Regions from separate parts of the Bacillus sp. JJ1562 genome, predicted to be linked through region 2. Evidence: riboswitches for the same ligand, from Rfam matches in the RefSeq annotation. Region 2 holds a riboswitch; the other holds the start of a gene.
The links. Region 2 has a riboswitch for lysine ahead of V7097_RS04510 (transporter substrate-binding domain-containing protein). Riboswitches for the same ligand answer to the same signal wherever they lie in the genome.

Region 1: linked by a shared signal. The riboswitch ahead of V7097_RS08725 (aspartate kinase) and the one ahead of V7097_RS04510 (transporter substrate-binding domain-containing protein) in region 2 are both predicted to bind lysine.

Annotation. Positions count from the first base shown of each region.
Region 1 covers NZ_JBALOQ010000013.1:243,452-252,013, reverse strand. The annotation lists gene V7097_RS08750 (enoyl-CoA hydratase) at 1-288, shown strand, start outside; gene V7097_RS08745 (electron transfer flavoprotein subunit beta/FixA family protein) at 367-1,143, shown strand; gene V7097_RS08740 (electron transfer flavoprotein subunit alpha/FixB family protein) at 1,207-2,184, shown strand; gene trxA (thioredoxin) at 2,564-2,878, shown strand; gene uvrC (excinuclease ABC subunit UvrC) at 3,051-4,823, shown strand; lysine riboswitch at 4,890-5,067, shown strand; gene V7097_RS08725 (aspartate kinase) at 5,154-6,398, shown strand; gene V7097_RS08720 (YslB family protein) at 6,486-6,941, opposite strand; gene V7097_RS08715 (succinate dehydrogenase cytochrome b558 subunit) at 7,330-7,938, shown strand; gene sdhA (succinate dehydrogenase flavoprotein subunit) at 8,011-8,562, shown strand, end outside.
Region 2 covers NZ_JBALOQ010000006.1:36,048-44,609, forward strand. The annotation lists gene V7097_RS04485 (NupC/NupG family nucleoside CNT transporter) at 1-612, shown strand, start outside; gene V7097_RS04490 (GyrI-like domain-containing protein) at 703-1,329, opposite strand; gene V7097_RS04495 (DinB family protein) at 1,524-2,036, opposite strand; gene V7097_RS04500 (amino acid ABC transporter ATP-binding protein) at 2,271-3,011, opposite strand; gene V7097_RS04505 (amino acid ABC transporter permease) at 3,029-3,775, opposite strand; gene V7097_RS04510 (transporter substrate-binding domain-containing protein) at 3,841-4,677, opposite strand; lysine riboswitch at 4,779-4,958, opposite strand; gene pdxA (4-hydroxythreonine-4-phosphate dehydrogenase PdxA) at 5,049-6,011, opposite strand; gene V7097_RS04520 (four-carbon acid sugar kinase family protein) at 6,047-7,342, opposite strand; gene V7097_RS04525 (UxaA family hydrolase) at 7,788-8,562, opposite strand, start outside.

The sequences.
Region 1 (8,562 bases), on a different contig from region 2:
GACCCAATAAGCGGGATAGAAGCTGTCCAGTATGGATTGGCAAATCAGGCATTCCCTGAAGAAAGCCTTCATGAGGAAACATTGGCGATTGCAAAGAAAATTGCTCTGAAAAGCCCTGTCTCTATAAAAGCCTCTATTGAATTATTAAATTTAATGAAGACTGAACAATATGAAGCAACAGTTCAACGAGAGGCTGTATTATTTGGTGAAATGTTTGTTTCTCGCGATGGGCAAGAAGGAATATCTGCCTTCATTGAAAAACGTCAGCCAACGTTTAAAGGGAATTAATAGATAACTAGTTTTTATTATGGATTACAAGACTAATAGACTTTCACCATAAAGCACATTACCTTAGGAGGGAAACACATGAACATCTTTGTTATTTTGAAGAGAACATTTGATACAGAAGAAAAAATCGTTGTAAACAATGGACAAATCAGTGAAGATGGTGCTGAATTTATTATTAACCCATATGACGAATATGCGGTTGAAGAAGCAATCCGACTTCGTGACGCAAACGGTGGAGAAGTAACAGTTGTAACAGTTGCTACGACTGATGAAGCCGATAAAGAATTACGTACAGCATTAGCAATGGGTGCTGATAAAGCCGTAATGATTAATACAGAAGATGATCTCGAAGATGGAGACCAGTTTACAACTGCAAAAATTTTAGCTGAATATTTAAAAGATAAGGATGCCGATCTCATTTTAGGTGGTAATGTGGCAATCGATGGAGGCTCAGGTCAGGTAGGTCCACGTGTTGCAGAAATTTTAGATATTCCTTATGTAACAACAATTACAAAACTTGAGATTGACGGTTCAAAAGTAACTGTAGTCAGAGATGTTGAAGGAGACTCTGAGGTTATTGAGACTTCTTTACCATTACTTGTAACTTGTCAACAAGGTTTAAATGAGCCTCGCTACCCGTCTTTACCTGGAATTATGAAAGCGAAGAAAAAGCCACTTGATGAGCTAGAGTTAGATGATTTAGATCTAGATGAAGGTGATGTAGAAGCAAAAACAAAAACAATTGAAATCTATCTTCCACCTAAAAAAGAAGCTGGTAGAGTGCTTGAAGGTGAGTTAGAAGATCAGGTCAAAGAATTAGTATCACTTCTTCATAATGAAGCAAAGGTCGTATAACTTAATCGTAGTTTTTGTATCCGATTTCAAAAATTACTCAACTAATCTAGGGGGTTACGCATAATGTCAAGAAAAGTTTTAGTTCTAGGGGAAGCACGTGATGGTGCGTTACGTAACGTATCTTTTGAAGCTATTGCGGCCGGGAAAACAGTAGCAGAAGGTGGCGAGGTAGTTGCAGTTTTAGTTGGTGATTCTGTAAACTCATTAGCAAATGAATTAATCCATTATGGTGCAGACAGAGTTGTAACTGTAGAAGATGCAAAATTAGGTTCATATACTCCGGATGGCTACTCACAAGCCTTACTAGCTGCAATTGATGCCGAATCACCAGAGGGTTTAGTATTTGGACACACAGCATTAGGTAAGGACCTATCACCAAAAATTGCAGGTAAACTCAATTCAGGTTTGATTTCAGACGTAATGGCTATTGAAATTGCTGGTGGAAACATTGTCTTTACTCGTCCAATTTATTCAGGTAAAGCATTTGAAAAGAAAATTGTGACGGACGGATTAATGATTGCAAGTGTTCGTCCAAACAATATTTCCCCACTTGAAAAAGACGAGTCACGTTCTGGAGAAGTTTCTTCTCTAGCAGTTGACATTAAAGATTTACGTACAATTGTAAAAGAAGTTGTGCGGAAGGCAACTGAAGGTGTTGACTTGTCTGAAGCGAAGGTTGTGATTGCAGGCGGACGTGGAGTGAAAAGTGCTGAGGGGTTTGAACCATTAAAAGAATTAGCAACAGTTCTTGGTGGAGCTGTAGGTGCTTCCCGCGGTGCATGTGATGCTGATTACTGTGACTACTCCCTTCAAATTGGTCAAACTGGTAAGGTTGTAACGCCAGACCTATATATTGCTTGTGGGATCTCGGGAGCAATCCAGCACTTAGCCGGAATGTCAAACTCTAAAGTTATCGTTGCTATCAACAAAGATCCAGAAGCAAACATCTTCAAGGTTGCGGACTATGGAATTGTTGGAGACCTTTTTGAAGTAGTTCCAATGCTTACGCAAGAGTTTAAAAAATTAAAAGTAAATGCATAATGTGAAGTGAAGCGAGCTAATTAGCTCGCTTTAATTTAGGGGAATTTTTCTATTTTACCTTTTTAAAAAATATGGTATACTAATCAAGCGATGAGCTGAATTGCATAAGTCGAGTTGACACGCCTATCGGCAAGGCACTATGTGGAGTGCTGTTACTCGCCGCAATACGCAAAAAAGACGTCCTTCTGGGCGTCTTTTTCTATATGTCACCTTCTGTTTCCATACATATCAGGTGAAAAAAATGGGTAAGATGATGACGTATGATAGATCTGTTCAAAAAGCATTTTCTTTTTGAATGCAAATCATTCGTAAATTTAAAAATGAGATGTTATACTCTTTGTAGAATTTCAAAGTTGTAATTTATTTAGGAGGGGTTAAAATGGCTATTACAAACGTAACAGATCAAAGTTTTGACACAGCAACAAAAGAAGGATTAGTTTTAGCAGACTTCTGGGCACCTTGGTGTGGACCATGTAAGATGATTGCTCCAGTATTAGAAGAATTAGATACTGAAATTGGAGATAAAGTGAAAATCGTTAAACTTGATGTAGATGATAACCAAGAAACAGCAGCTAAGTTTGGCGTAATGAGCATCCCAACTTTACTTGTATTCAAAAACGGTGAAGTTGTAGATAAAGTAGTTGGCTACCAACCAAAAGAAGCATTAGCTGAAAGACTTGCTAACCATTATTAATCATTAAAACAGCCGCCATCGGCTGTTTTTTTGTTTGCTCTTATTTAAACAACGGAATTCCTTTTATTTCACATACAACTTCTCCGAAAAAATGTTACAATATAATGTACGACTTAACTGGGCGCAGATGCACCAAAGTATATTAGATTTTATAACAGATGGAGTGGTAAATATGCACGATCATCTTAAAGAGAAATTAGCAATACTACCGGACCAGCCTGGTTGTTATTTAATGAAAGACAGGCAAGGGACCATTATTTATGTGGGAAAAGCGAAAGTATTAAAGAATCGTGTCCGGTCTTATTTTACAGGGTCGCATGATGGGAAAACCTTGAGACTTGTAAATGAAATTGAGGACTTTGAATATATCGTAACATCTTCAAATATTGAAGCTCTGCTACTAGAAATCAACTTAATAAAAAAGCATGATCCGAAATATAATATTATGTTAAAGGATGACAAGACATATCCTTTTATTAAAATTACCGCTGAGAAACATCCTCGTTTGTTGATAACACGAAAAGTTAAGAAGGATAAAGGGAAATATTTTGGCCCGTACCCGAACGTCCAAGCAGCAAATGAAACAAAAAAGCTATTAGATCGGATTTATCCTTTACGAAAATGTTCGACTCTACCAGATAAGGTTTGTTTGTATTATCATATTGGTCAATGTCTTGCTCCTTGTGTGAATGAAGTATCTGATGAAACAAATAAAAAAATGGTAGACGATATCATACGTTTTCTTAATGGTGGATATAAAGAAATCAAGCATGAGTTAACTGAAAAAATGCTAAAAGCTTCGGAAGAACTAGATTTTGAGAGAGCGAAAGAATACCGCGATCAAATCACAAATATCGAAACAACGATGGAAAAACAGAAAATGACGATGACCGATTTTATTGATCGTGATGTATTCGGTTATTCCTATGATAAAGGTTGGATGTGTGTTCAAGTCTTTTTCATTCGTCAAGGTAAATTAATAGAGAGGGATGTTTCATTATTCCCATTTTATAATGAGCCAGAACAAGATTTCTTAACATTCCTGGGACAATTCTATTTGAAAGAAAATCATTTTAAACCAAAAGAAGTTCTACTTCCTAGTTCGATTGATCATGAGATTGCTGAGCAATTACTAGAGGTAAATGTACAACAGCCAAGTCGTGGGAAGAAAAAACAACTAGTTGACTTGGCAAGGAAAAATGCCAAAATCGCTTTAACGGAGAAATTTGCTCTGATTGAGCGTGATGAAGATCGGACAATCAAGGCAGTAGAAAACTTAGGTCAAAGATTGGGAATATACACCCCCCATCGGATTGAGGCATTTGATAACTCGAATATCCAAGGGACAGACCCTGTTTCAGCAATGATTGTTTTTACGGACGGAAAACCGGATAAAAAGGAATATAGAAAATATAAAATTAAATCGGTGCAAGGTCCTGATGATTATGAATCAATGAGGGAGGTTGTGCGGAGAAGATACAGCCGCGCTCTCAAAGAAAACCTTCCATTACCAGATCTTATAGTCATTGACGGAGGAAAAGGTCATCTTGCTGCAGTAAGGGATATTATAGAAAATGAGCTAGGTTTAGAAATCCCGTTAGCAGGACTTGCGAAGGATGATAAGCATAGAACTTCAGAGTTGTTGATTGGGGACCCACCTGAAATTGTGGAACTTCCAAGAAATAGCCAGGAGTTTTATCTTCTTCAACGGATTCAAGATGAAGTGCACCGCTTTGCCATTACCTTCCATCGCCAAGTTCGTGGAAAAAGTGCCTTTCAATCTGCACTTGATGATATTCCAGGAGTCGGGGATAAGCGAAAGAAAGCATTGCTAAAGCATTTTGGTTCAATCAAGAGAATGAAGGAAGCAAGCATAGAGGAAATCCAACAAGCCAATATTCCTCGGCCAACCGCTGAAGCCATCTTTGAAAAATTAAAGGAATAGGCGTTGCTATTTTGAAAATACTCTGATATAATCCTTAATAATATAATATACACTTCAATACGTTGAAGTGATGATAGAGGAGCGAGCTTTATCAGTATGCAATTGGAGGGGAATGAGCCCCTATGATTATTGCAGAAAGGAAAGTTCGCCGAAGTGAAAAAGGCCTCATACCTTTTTTGCTGGTCTTATGTTTAAGAGACGTAAGATTGTCAAGATGAGTTAATCTTGGAGAGCTATCTCACGATGTGACACGTTTTTTGTTTACGTATATCACAGCAATGAGATAATCTCATTGCTGTTTTTTATTATATTCAGAAAGAGGTTGAGGGCATGGGGATCATCGTACAAAAATTTGGAGGCACCTCAGTAGGGTCACCGGATAGAATTAAAAATGTTGCTAATCGTGTTATTCAAGAAGTGCAAGCAGGGAACCAAGTTGTGGTTGTTGTATCAGCAATGGGTAAAACAACAGATCAGCTAGTAAGCTTAGCAAATGAAATTACAAACTCGCCAAGCAAACGCGAGATGGATATGTTGTTAAGTACAGGTGAACAAGTAACAATCGCCCTTTTATCAATGGCAATTCAGGAAAAGGGGTATGAATCTGTATCTTACACTGGCTGGCAGGCTGGTATTGAAACTGAGGCTATACATAGTAATGCCCGCATTGAAAATATTGAAGTTTCAAGAGTAAGCGATCGTCTAAAAGAAGGGAAAATCGTTGTCGTTGCAGGATTCCAGGGAATCAGTGGCTCTGGAGATATAACGACTCTTGGACGGGGTGGGTCTGATACAACTGCAGTTGCACTAGCAGCAGCATTGAATGCGGACAAATGTGATATCTACACAGATGTAACAGGTGTATATACGACGGATCCTCGTGTTGTTCCATCTGCACGTAAACTTCATTCCATTTCCTATGATGAAATGCTGGAGCTTGCAAACCTAGGTGCGGGTGTACTTCACCCACGTGCAGTTGAATTTGCGAAAAACTTTGAAATGCCGCTTGAAGTTCGATCAAGCTTAGAGCTAGAAAATGGAACCATAATTGAGGAGGAAGTTTCGATGGAAAAGAATCTCGTTGTCAGGGGAATTGCTTTCGAAGACCAGATCACAAGGGTAAGAGTATCTGGATTACCAAATGAATTACACACACTTTCAACCATCTTTGGCACACTTGCAAAGAATGGTTTAAACGTAGATATCATCATTCAAAACACGACAGATCAAAATCATACAAATATTTCATTTTCAATTAAAACACCAGATTTACGCGACACTCTTGCTGTTTTAGAAAATAACAAGGATTTATTAAAATATGAGAGTATTCAGCATGAAGATGGTTTAGCGAAGGTTTCAATTGTTGGCTCTGGAATGGTTTCAAACCCAGGGGTTGCGGCTGATATGTTCCAAGTACTTGCACAAGAAAACATTGAAGTAAAAATGGTAAGTACATCTGAAATCAAAGTTTCAACTGTTGTTGATCAAGGAAGCATGGTTCTTGCGGTTGAAGCATTACATGATTCATTTAATTTAGCAGTGGTTGAAGAAGAAAAAGCAAAAGTCAAACTATAATTTGATGCATAGCGGGGCGTTCAAAGATAAATCTTGTTTTTGGGCGCCCATTTCTATATAAAAAGCCTGCACGTATTGTGCAGACTCTTATTCTTCAGTAATGTCTTTTTGATCCCATTTTACCGTGAAGATGATTTTTTTTGCTCGTCTTTTTTGTTGTTCATAGCTTTCAGTGATTCGATTTTTCTGTTGTTGAATTTGTTGAGCAAGAAAACCAGATTCAAGTTGGAATGTACAAATATCCTTTCGTTTAAAACGAGAAGACACGATCGTTCCATCTAAATGGAATTCAATAGAATTCTTATCCGAACGCTCTACCGTTAGGTCTCCCCATCCAGCATCATGAAAAAACGAAATAATTTCTTCAATTGTTGGTAAGGGGAATTTACGGGCAAGATTTTTTCCAGCCCAGTATAGAATCTGTGGAGTTTCTTTGCCAAGTAAATCAGGTATTAAAATTTCACGTATAAGTTCATAACCAAAAACAGAAACGGTCTGTTCACTTGAATTTACACTTTGTTCATTGATGTTAATGTTCTTCACTGCATTCCCCTCTTTCTCCATTCTTTATTATAAACTATCGGGGATAAGAAACACATGAATTTTTTTGTTTCTTTTTGTCATATTAGATCAATTTGTATTTCAGGTAGATAGAAACAAAAGTGTCCAAATATTATCAGATTCATGAATAATTTGTGGACGTGTTTCCTTGACGCTCTTGCTAGATGGGAGTAAAATGAACTTGTTACATTATACTGATAAAAGAAAATTGTGCCTACACTTGTCTTTTTATCTATGAAAAAAGCATTTTGTAGTTTACTGCAAGGGTTTTCAATTGTCAGTTTTTATTTCGTCCTAATACATAATTTTGGGGATGAGGAATGAAAAGGAGTGCCTAAAAGGTGCGGTTTATTATTAAGGGGGGTAAAGTATGGCTGGTAATCGTGAGTTTTTTAATCGCAGGCTCCATTCATTATTAGGTGTAATCCCTGTAGGGGTGTTCTTAATTCAACACTTAGTTGTGAATAACTTTGCGACAAGAGGAGAAGAAGCATTTAACAGTGCTGCTGACTTTATGGGGAGTCTCCCATTTAGACTATTTTTAGAAACTTTTATTATCTATTTACCATTACTATTTCACGCGATTTACGGTCTATATATTGCCTTTACTGCAAAGAACAATGTGAGTAGATACGGCTTTTTCCGTAACTGGATGTTCTTCTTACAACGTATATCCGGAATCATTACTCTAATTTTTCTAGCATGGCATGTATGGCAAACACGTATTCAAGCGGCTTTGGGGACACAAGTTGACTTCAATATGATGGAGGAAATCTTGAGTTCACCAGCAATGCTTGTTTTCTATCTTGTTGGTGTAATTTCCACAATTTTCCATTTCTCAAATGGTCTTTGGTCATTTGCCGTAAGTTGGGGACTAACAATAACTCCTCGTTCTCAACAAATTGCAACATATGTAACAATCATTATTTTTATTGCATTATCATACGTAGGTGTTACGACAATTTTTGCTTTCGTTTAAGAATTTGAAAATTAGAACGTTCACAGTTTTTTATACAAGATGAACGATCTCTTTATTGGGGAGTGAGTTACTTTGAGTCAAGGAAAAGTTATCGTAGTTGGTGGTGGATTAGCTGGTTTAATGGCTACCATCAAGGCTGCTGAAGAAGGAACACAAGTTGATTTATTTTCACTCGTACCTGTAAAACGATCACACTCAGTTTGTGCTCAAGGTGGGATTAACGGTGCGGTTAATACAAAAGGTGAAGGGGACTCTCCTTTGATCCACTTCGACGATACCGTATATGGTGGAGACTTCCTAGCAAACCAAAAGCCAGTTAAGGCAATGTGTGAAGCTGCACCAGGAATCATTCACCTAATGGACCGTATGGGAGTTATGTTTAACCGTACACCAGAAGGTTTACTTGATTTTCGTCGATTCGGTGGAACACAGCACCATCGTACTGCATTCGCGGGTGCAACAACTGGTCAACAATTGCTTTATGCATTAGATGAGCAAGTTCGTCGTCATGAGGTAGCAGGACTTGTAACGAAGTACGAAGGTTGGGAATTTTTAGGAATTATCCAGGACGATGAGGGGATTTGTCGTGGTATCGTAGGACAGAACCTTCAATCAATGGAAATT
Region 2 (8,562 bases):
AAGTATTTACTCATTTCTATTTTCTCCGTACCATTTGTCGCTATTGTCATATCCAAAATCATGGAACCTGAAACAGAAGAGTCTGAAACGATTGAAGATGTCAAAATGGAAAATGCAGGTCACACAAATATTTTTGAAGCCATTTCTGAAGGGGCTGTAAGTGGAGTAAAGCTTGCCGCAAATATTGGTGGTTTGCTGATTGCGTTTATCAGTTTATTGGCTCTCGTTAACGGCGTTCTAGGCATGGTCGCAACGGATTTAGCGACTATATTTGGATATGCATTCTTTCCTTTTGCTTTACTTGTCGGGATACCGTTTGAAGATGCTTTCCGTGCTGCATCCATTATCGGAACAAAGATTACAGCCAATGAACTTATTGCCTATCAGGACTTACTCAAATTACAAGAGGAACTAAAGCCACAAACGGTTGCGATTTTATCGGTTGCATTATGTAACTTTGCGAACTTATCTACTGTCGGACAATTAATTGTTGGTCTCGGTTCGTTAGCACCATCAAAGAAAAAACAAATTGCATCTATGAGTTTTAAAGCCATTATTGCCGGTACTTTGGCAGGATTTATTACTGCTATTTTTGTAAATATGTTTATCTAAACTTTTCCCCATGAAAACGGACCCGGATTTCGCAAAAGATTATTTTTATGAAATCTGGGTCCGTTTCGCAAATGTTAATTTAATTGGTTTTTAGCCTTTGGGCTTAACTCTATATCTTAATACAGTTTTTTGTTTTGCTGGCTCTACTTTTCTTGCGTCGGAAAGATATATTTCTCTATGTACAAGGGTAACTATTTCAAGATTATTTGTTGAAATAAATTCATTCATTTTTTCAAAACTTTGTGGTTCATCATCATAGGGACCGATATGAAGCATTTGGACAGATAAGCCATCCTCCATTACACCGAATTTTACTTCCTTTAAAAGTGGATGTGGCTTCTTTTTTCTTACATTCTCAAAGGCTCTCTCTACGATCTCTTCGGTTACAAACTCTGGCTGTCTGATCATGATCGTATAGATTAATTCGTCTTTATTTAAACTATCTAATTTCCTTCCTTCTTCAGTCAAATCCCATATTCCTTCCAATGGATAGACTGTATATTCAACATATCCTTCCGGAGTATATCCTCCTTTTGGCATCATTCTGATTGCATAAGTTAAAGAGTATAGAACTTTTATTTTTTCAGCGAACTCCTCACTATTCGGATTACCTGTTCCATTTATCATCAAAAATTTTTGCTCTGGAACTGTGATAAGTTCTGGTTTGCTTTTTGGTACATATAAATTTTTTTCATGTTTTCTCCACTCGTGTTTCATGTCTTACTCCTTTATTTAATTTTTTAAAAAACAATTATCATATCTTAAATGAATAATATCACTATTTCTGTAACTATTAAAAATGCCTGAAGCCCCGTGTAAAAAATTAAGGACCCCGTTTAAGGGGGTCCTTAATGAGCAATTAGTTATTTCATCTTTTTTGTAGCGAATAACAATAAACAGGTAACAAGAAGTTATTGCTTTGCATCCAAAAGTAATTTAATCTCTTTGATTTGTGCGAGATGTCGCTGTTCATGCAAATAGATTTGTTCAATCCATTGGTCAAGTGGTAATTCACCAAGAGCAGGATGCATTGTTGATTTTTCCGCTAATACCGATTTATCCTCTACTGTACTTAGGAAAGTCAGCAATTTTTTTCTCGAATCGTTTAACATGTCTATGATTGTCTGAACTTCAAATGGTCCTATATCTGGTTCAACGATTTTGGGAGCTTTAAGCTTTTTCGTTCGATCCAATATAAGCTTTACGTTTTTCCGTTCTGTTTGATTATTGTCAATCTCTTTTAATCCCCATGCAATAGCCTTTATTGTTGCCTGTTCTACTAAAACTAAGTGATGACAAACTTGTGCTATACTCCATTTATTAATCCCAGGACTACTATTAAATTGTGTATAACCTAATGAAGCAATCTCCATTACCAAGTCATTTCTCGTTTCATACAGATTGTCATTTACTAAGTTACTCATGAAATTCTCCCCTCACGAGAAAGTAAATACATAGATTCCTATTCTGTATATATTCTCTAAGCTGAAAAGTATTCTTTAAGTTTTATTTTTCTAGACTAAGGAACATCTCAAATTTTGCATTCATTGGTGGAGTAAATCATTTGTAATTATAGTGTAGAGCCTGCCCCCACTGCAAAAAATTAAGGACCCTATTTAAGGGCCCTTAATATTTAAACATTAGATAAAATTTTCTCATTATGAACGTACTAACGTACGTTTTAGGAATTCCCTAGTACGGTCTTGTGTAGGATTATTGAAAATTTGCTCTGGACTTCCTTCTTCAGCAATAACTCCCTTGTCCATAAATACGATTCGATCAGATACTTCTTTTGCAAATTCCATTTCGTGCGTTACGATTAGCATCGTAAGACCAGATTCTGCGAGCTCCTTCATGACTTTTAGAACTTCTCCTACCATTTCTGGATCAAGAGCTGATGTTGGTTCATCAAATAGCATCACATCTGGTTCCATCGAAAGTGCTCTTGCAATCGCCACGCGTTGCTTTTGCCCACCGGATAATTGCTTTGGCTTGGCGTTAATATATTTGTCCATGCCAACAACCTTCAAGTATTTCATCGCTACTCTCTCGGCTTCTTCCTTGGAGCGTTTCAGTACTTTTACTTGTCCCACCACACAATTGCTAAGGACATTATGATTATTAAATAAGTTAAATTGTTGGAAAACCATCCCTAAATGACGTCGGTAGGCTGCGACATCATGCATGTCATCCAATATATTTTTACCATGATAGATAATTTGGCCGCCGCTTGGTTTTTCTAACAGATTAATGCAACGAAGAAGAGTTGATTTACCAGATCCTGAAGAACCGATAATGGAGACTACTTCTCCTTTATTCACCGAGAAATCAATATCTTTTAATACTTCATGAGTTCCAAAGGATTTGTTTAAATGTTGAATATCAATAATCTTTTCCATATTCTCTCCTCCTTCTTCTATTGCTTTTGATTTGCTTGTAATGGTCTATCGTTCCCAATCATCGTATAGTTATCAGAGCCATCTAATTTTTTTTCAAAGTATAATAGTATTCTAGTGACAATGAAGGTCATTACAAAGTAGATCATACATGCTACGAAGAATGATTCAAAATATCTAAAATTATTACCTGAAATCGATTTTGTCACGAAATATAATTCTGTAACGGAAATTACATTCAGAACGGACGTATCTTTAATATTTATCACAAATTGATTACCCGTTGCAGGTAGAATATTACGTATAACCTGTGGTAATACAACATTCCACATCGTTTGGAAATGATTCATTCCTATTGCATGCGCTGCTTCAAACTGTCCTTTATCAATCGAAACAATCCCACCACGAACATATTCAGCCATATAGGCTCCTGTATTGATTGATACAACAATAATCGCTGCAACAAAAACATTCATATCTATACCAAATGCTAACGCAGAACCATAATAAATAACCATGGCTTGTACAATCATTGGTGTTCCACGGAAGAATTCTATATAGATTGAGAGGATTACATTAATCACTTTTAAAAATATTTTGTTCACTCCACGTTCAGGCATTGGAATTGTACGGACTACTCCTGCTAACAATCCAATCGCTGCCCCAATAATCGTCCCAATAAGAGCAATCAAAAGTGTTACACCCGCACCACGAAGGAACATTGGCCAGTTTTCTGTGATTATTCGAATGACCCACTCAAAACTCATCTTTTTTCCTCCTTTACCCTATAAAACCGACTGTATGTTGATATACAGCCGGTTTCTGGCATTTATTATTGTGCTGCTGGTTGATTTTTAATTGCCGAATCCATAATGCTTGTTTGTTCTTCTTCTGAGATACCTGCTAAAATTTCATTGATTTTATCTGTTAATTCACTGCCCTTTTGAAGTCCAACAGCGATTGCTGTATCATCTGCTGATGTTTTAAAACCTTCATCAAACTCAACCATGACAAAGTTCTCATTTGCAGATGAAGCACTAATTCCTTCAGGACGCTCTGAAACGTATCCATCAATTATTCCTGATTCAAGAGCAACTCTCATTGCTGGGAAGTTGTCCATTGCTGTTTTCTTCTCCACACCTTCAATTTGATCAATCACTGAATAGTGGAACGTATTTAATTGAGCTGTAACTTTTGCACTGTTGAAATCTTGAATAGAAGTAGCATTTTCATACTTACTACCTTTCTTCACAACCATCACTAAATTTGAAGTATAGTAAGTATCTGAGAAATCGATTGCTTCCTTACGTTCTGCTGTCGGTGACATACCCGCTATGATTGCATCAATTTTCCCTGATTGTAAAGCTGGTACAAGACCATCCCACTCTGTTTTGACAATAACTAATTCTTTTCCTAATCCTTCAGCTACTTTTTTAGCGATTTCTACATCATATCCACCCGCATATTCTTTAGAGCCATCAATTTTAACTGCACCGTTTGAATCATCGTTTTGAGTCCAGTTAAATGGCGCATATCCAGCTTCAAGGCCGACTTTAAATGTATTATCTTCTGACGACCCGGAACCAGAACTATTACTTGTCCCACATCCTGCTAATAAAAGAATAGTTGAAATCAATAAAACTATGAATAATGATAACTTGTTTCTCATCATCTATTTCCCCCTGTTTTTTGATAAATTTCGACAAAAAAAACGACCCGAGATTTACTCAGGTCGCTGTATCGTCACCCTAAAGTCCTCTCTTTTATCTCAAATGAGATAGCACAACTCAATAAACCGGGGTTTATTGAGACAGTCCTGCAGCTCTTAACTGCAGACCCAGCATGTAATACTGAGAATATTACAAACTTCGGCGACATTTCCTTCTCCTTAGCATCACTGCTTCTCAAACTCCACTAAAGACTGTTAAATATCGCGCCTCTACCTCACTATTAAAAAGTGAGGTCTTATTTAATTAGTTTCTATACTACTATAATACCTATAAAACCGTCAACCAGTATTTATTAGCAATATCTAGTAAGTCACTCCGGTGCAAAATCTACTGCTTGGCGAATGGCTTCAATTAAGCTTCTCTCATCCGCAATCCCTTTGCCTGCAATATCAAAAGCCGTGCCATGGTCAACACTAGTACGAATAATGGGTAAGCCGACTGTTATATTCACGCCAACATCAAGCCCTAGTACTTTTACAGGTCCGTGCCCTTGATCATGGTACATTGCGACAACAATGTCGAAATCCCCACGAGTTGCACGGAAAAATAGAGTATCAGCAGGCAATGGACCAAATACTTCTATTCCTTCAGCTTGAGCTTTCTGTACACCAGGAATCACTTTCTCTTCTTCTTCGCCGTAACCGAATAGTCCATTTTCACCAGCATGAGGATTGATTCCACAAACAGCAATTTTTGGATTTTTAATTCCGGATTTTTTTAAAGTCTCGTCCGCTAATTTGATCACTTTATATACACGTTCAGAATTGATCATCTTGACCGCATCAAGAATCCCTACATGTGTTGTAACATGAATGACTTTCAAATTGGGTGCAGATAGCATCATCGAAAAATCTGTTGTCCCGGTTAAATCAGCCAAAATTTCCGTGTGACCAGGGTAAAAATGGCCAGCCTTATGCAAGGCTTCTTTATTTAAAGGTGCCGTGCAAATTGCATCTATTTGCTTCCGGTTTGCTAGTTCAATAGCTTTTGCCAAATATTCATAAGCTGCATGACCTGCTTCTGCAGAGACTTTTCCAATAGGCAAATCCTCCGGCAATAATTTAAGATCAAGACAATTGACAATCCCCATTTGAAAATCTGCATCATCAATATGTTGGATGGAATGAATATGGAGCTTAGAATGGACATAAGCTTTTGCCCGCTCAAGAATTTTCGCATCTCCGATTACAATTGGCTTACATTTTTCATGTACTTCTTGTTCAGCTAAGCTTTTTAAAATAATTTCCGGTCCAACTCCTGCAGCATCTCCCATTGTAATCCCAATGATTGGTCTTTGCTTCGTCACGTTCACACATCCCTTATCAAAAAGTGCATTGCATTTATCAATGACTCACGATTCCCAAAACCCCCGGCTTTCGTGACAGCCCACATATCTCTTTCATATCCTATTAATCTTCCAAACGGCAAACCTGGTTCTATTTCAGAAGCTAATTCCATTTCGTTAATCCCAAGCATAGAACAGACTGCCTTCGCCGTATCTCCACCGGTTAATATCAACCCATTAATTAATTGGTTTTGGTTACAAATATCTTTTGCCAAAGTTCCTAAGCTGATTGCAATTCGTTCACTAATTTCCACCTTAGTTAAACCTTGTATTTCACCCTCATTTTGGGCAATTTCGCGATTTTCTTCATTCGACTCAACATACACAATATAATGCTTAGCATTGGAATGTGATTTCATTTCTTTTAAAATGGAGCTTGACTCAAAGACTGGTTGAATTAATTTCCGGACATCTAATTTAATGGAATACACATCTTCTAATCGAGTTGCTTCCTCAAGTTGAAGGTTTGTAATATGCGAGAGGCTACCTGAAACAGTCAATGTTTTACATATGGGTGGTTGTGAACTTCGAATTGTTTTCCCTTTTATTTGTAGGGCTTCAGGAATATATTCAATTAAACCAGCTGATCCTACCCAAACAATCCTTTTTCCTGTCAAAATGAATCGGTCTAGAATCATTTGAAAGTCAGATTCTCTCTCTACATCACATACAACCCATGATTTTGCTTGTTTCAGACAATCATCAATTTGCTTCAGAAATTCTGCTTCTGCAAGGTGAAGCAGGTCTTCAGAAAAAACCGCAGCTTTTCTCCCGCCTTTTTTGATTAGCAAATGTGGAATATAACTATCAGTAACAGGCGTCTTCGGATCCCTTCCAAATTCTGTTTCCGAGATTAAAGCTCCATTAATGTAGTGATAACCTAACTTTGTCGTTCTTCCCATCTTTGGTAGTGCTGGAGCAATTACTATTAGTTCTGGTTGAAAGACTTCTTCGATTGCTTCAAGTTCAGCTTTAATATTTCCTCTTAATGTCGAATCAATTTTTTTATAAATATGTTGATAACCTAATTTTTGCAGCATGAGGGCTGCTTTTTTTACAGCCGCCTTTGCTTCTTTCGGACCTAAAGAGCGGCTATTTGTATCAATAATTAACACATCACGATTTGACATGCTGCCTTCATTCTTACAGTCGTGGATGACCGAAGAACGAAGGCCCTTTAAAGCAAGCTGCACACCTGAGTCGTTTGCCCCTGTAAAATCATCTGCTATAATACCAATTTTATTGTTCAATCCATCCACACATCCTAATAGAAGACAAGAATCAAATACGCCAAGGCGTATTTGCGCCCGTTTTTAGGCCCACATGAAGTGGGTCATAAAGAAGTTGCCACAGGAAGTGGCGTACTTAGTCTTTGATCTTATGGTAGATACTGTGAAACTTCAATCTGTGGATTCACTACTCCACAGATTGTTAGTTGAGGCCCACAGGATGTGGGTCACAAAGATGTTGCCACAGGATGTGGCGTTCTTAGTCTTTGTTCAAATTTTCAGGCTTTTACTGGCAGTTGCCCTCTTTGAGGGCTTAGTGCCAGTTAAAGCTGAAAATTTACCTTTGAAAAATCATGGCATCCGCTGGAGGCTTTAGGCCCACACGAGGTGGGTCACTCAGACGTTGCCACAGGAAGTGGCGTTTTTAGTCTGAGTTCCTTAATTACAGTAGGGGTTTGAGCATCTACTATATAAGTTAAAAGGTTGGTCCAATTCTCCAAATACCAAAGTCGTTTTGTTTCAATATTTCTGATTTTGTTAGTTTACCAGATGAGACAGATTTAATTTCTTCAAAGATCGATTGTCCAACTGATTGTACGGTTTCTTTTCCTTCTATAATTGTTCCAGCATTTAAATCCATATTATCTCTCATACTATTAAACATTGGTGTATTTGTTGAAATTTTAATAACAGGGGCTATTGGTGATCCCGTTGGCGTACCACGACCAGTTGTGAACAGGACCACCTGTGCACCTCCCGCGACCATTCCGGTAAGCTGTTCAATATCCTGCCCTGGAGTATCCATCCAGACAAGTCCTTTTTTGGTTGGAATGTCCGCATAGTCAATTAGTTCTTGAAGCGGGCTCGTGCCAGATTTTGTAGCTGCTCCAAGTGACTTTTCCTCGAGCGAACTTAATCCTCCAGCTATGTTCCCAGGTGTAGGATTACCTGTGCGGATATCTATACCCATCATTAGTGCTCGACCTTCAGCCTGCTTAATCTTTTCATACACACGCTCAACAGTAAGATCATTGACCGCTCGATTAGCAAGTAAATGTTCGGCACCGATTAATTCTGTAGTTTCTGCAAGGATTGCGGTTCCACCGGCTTTTACAATCAAATCACTTACATGACCAACTGCAGGGTTTGCAGATAGGCCAGAACATGCGTCCGAACCACCGCATTCCGTTCCAATGATTAACTCACTGACATGGCATGGCTCTCTCATAATTGCAGAGGCATCCTGAACC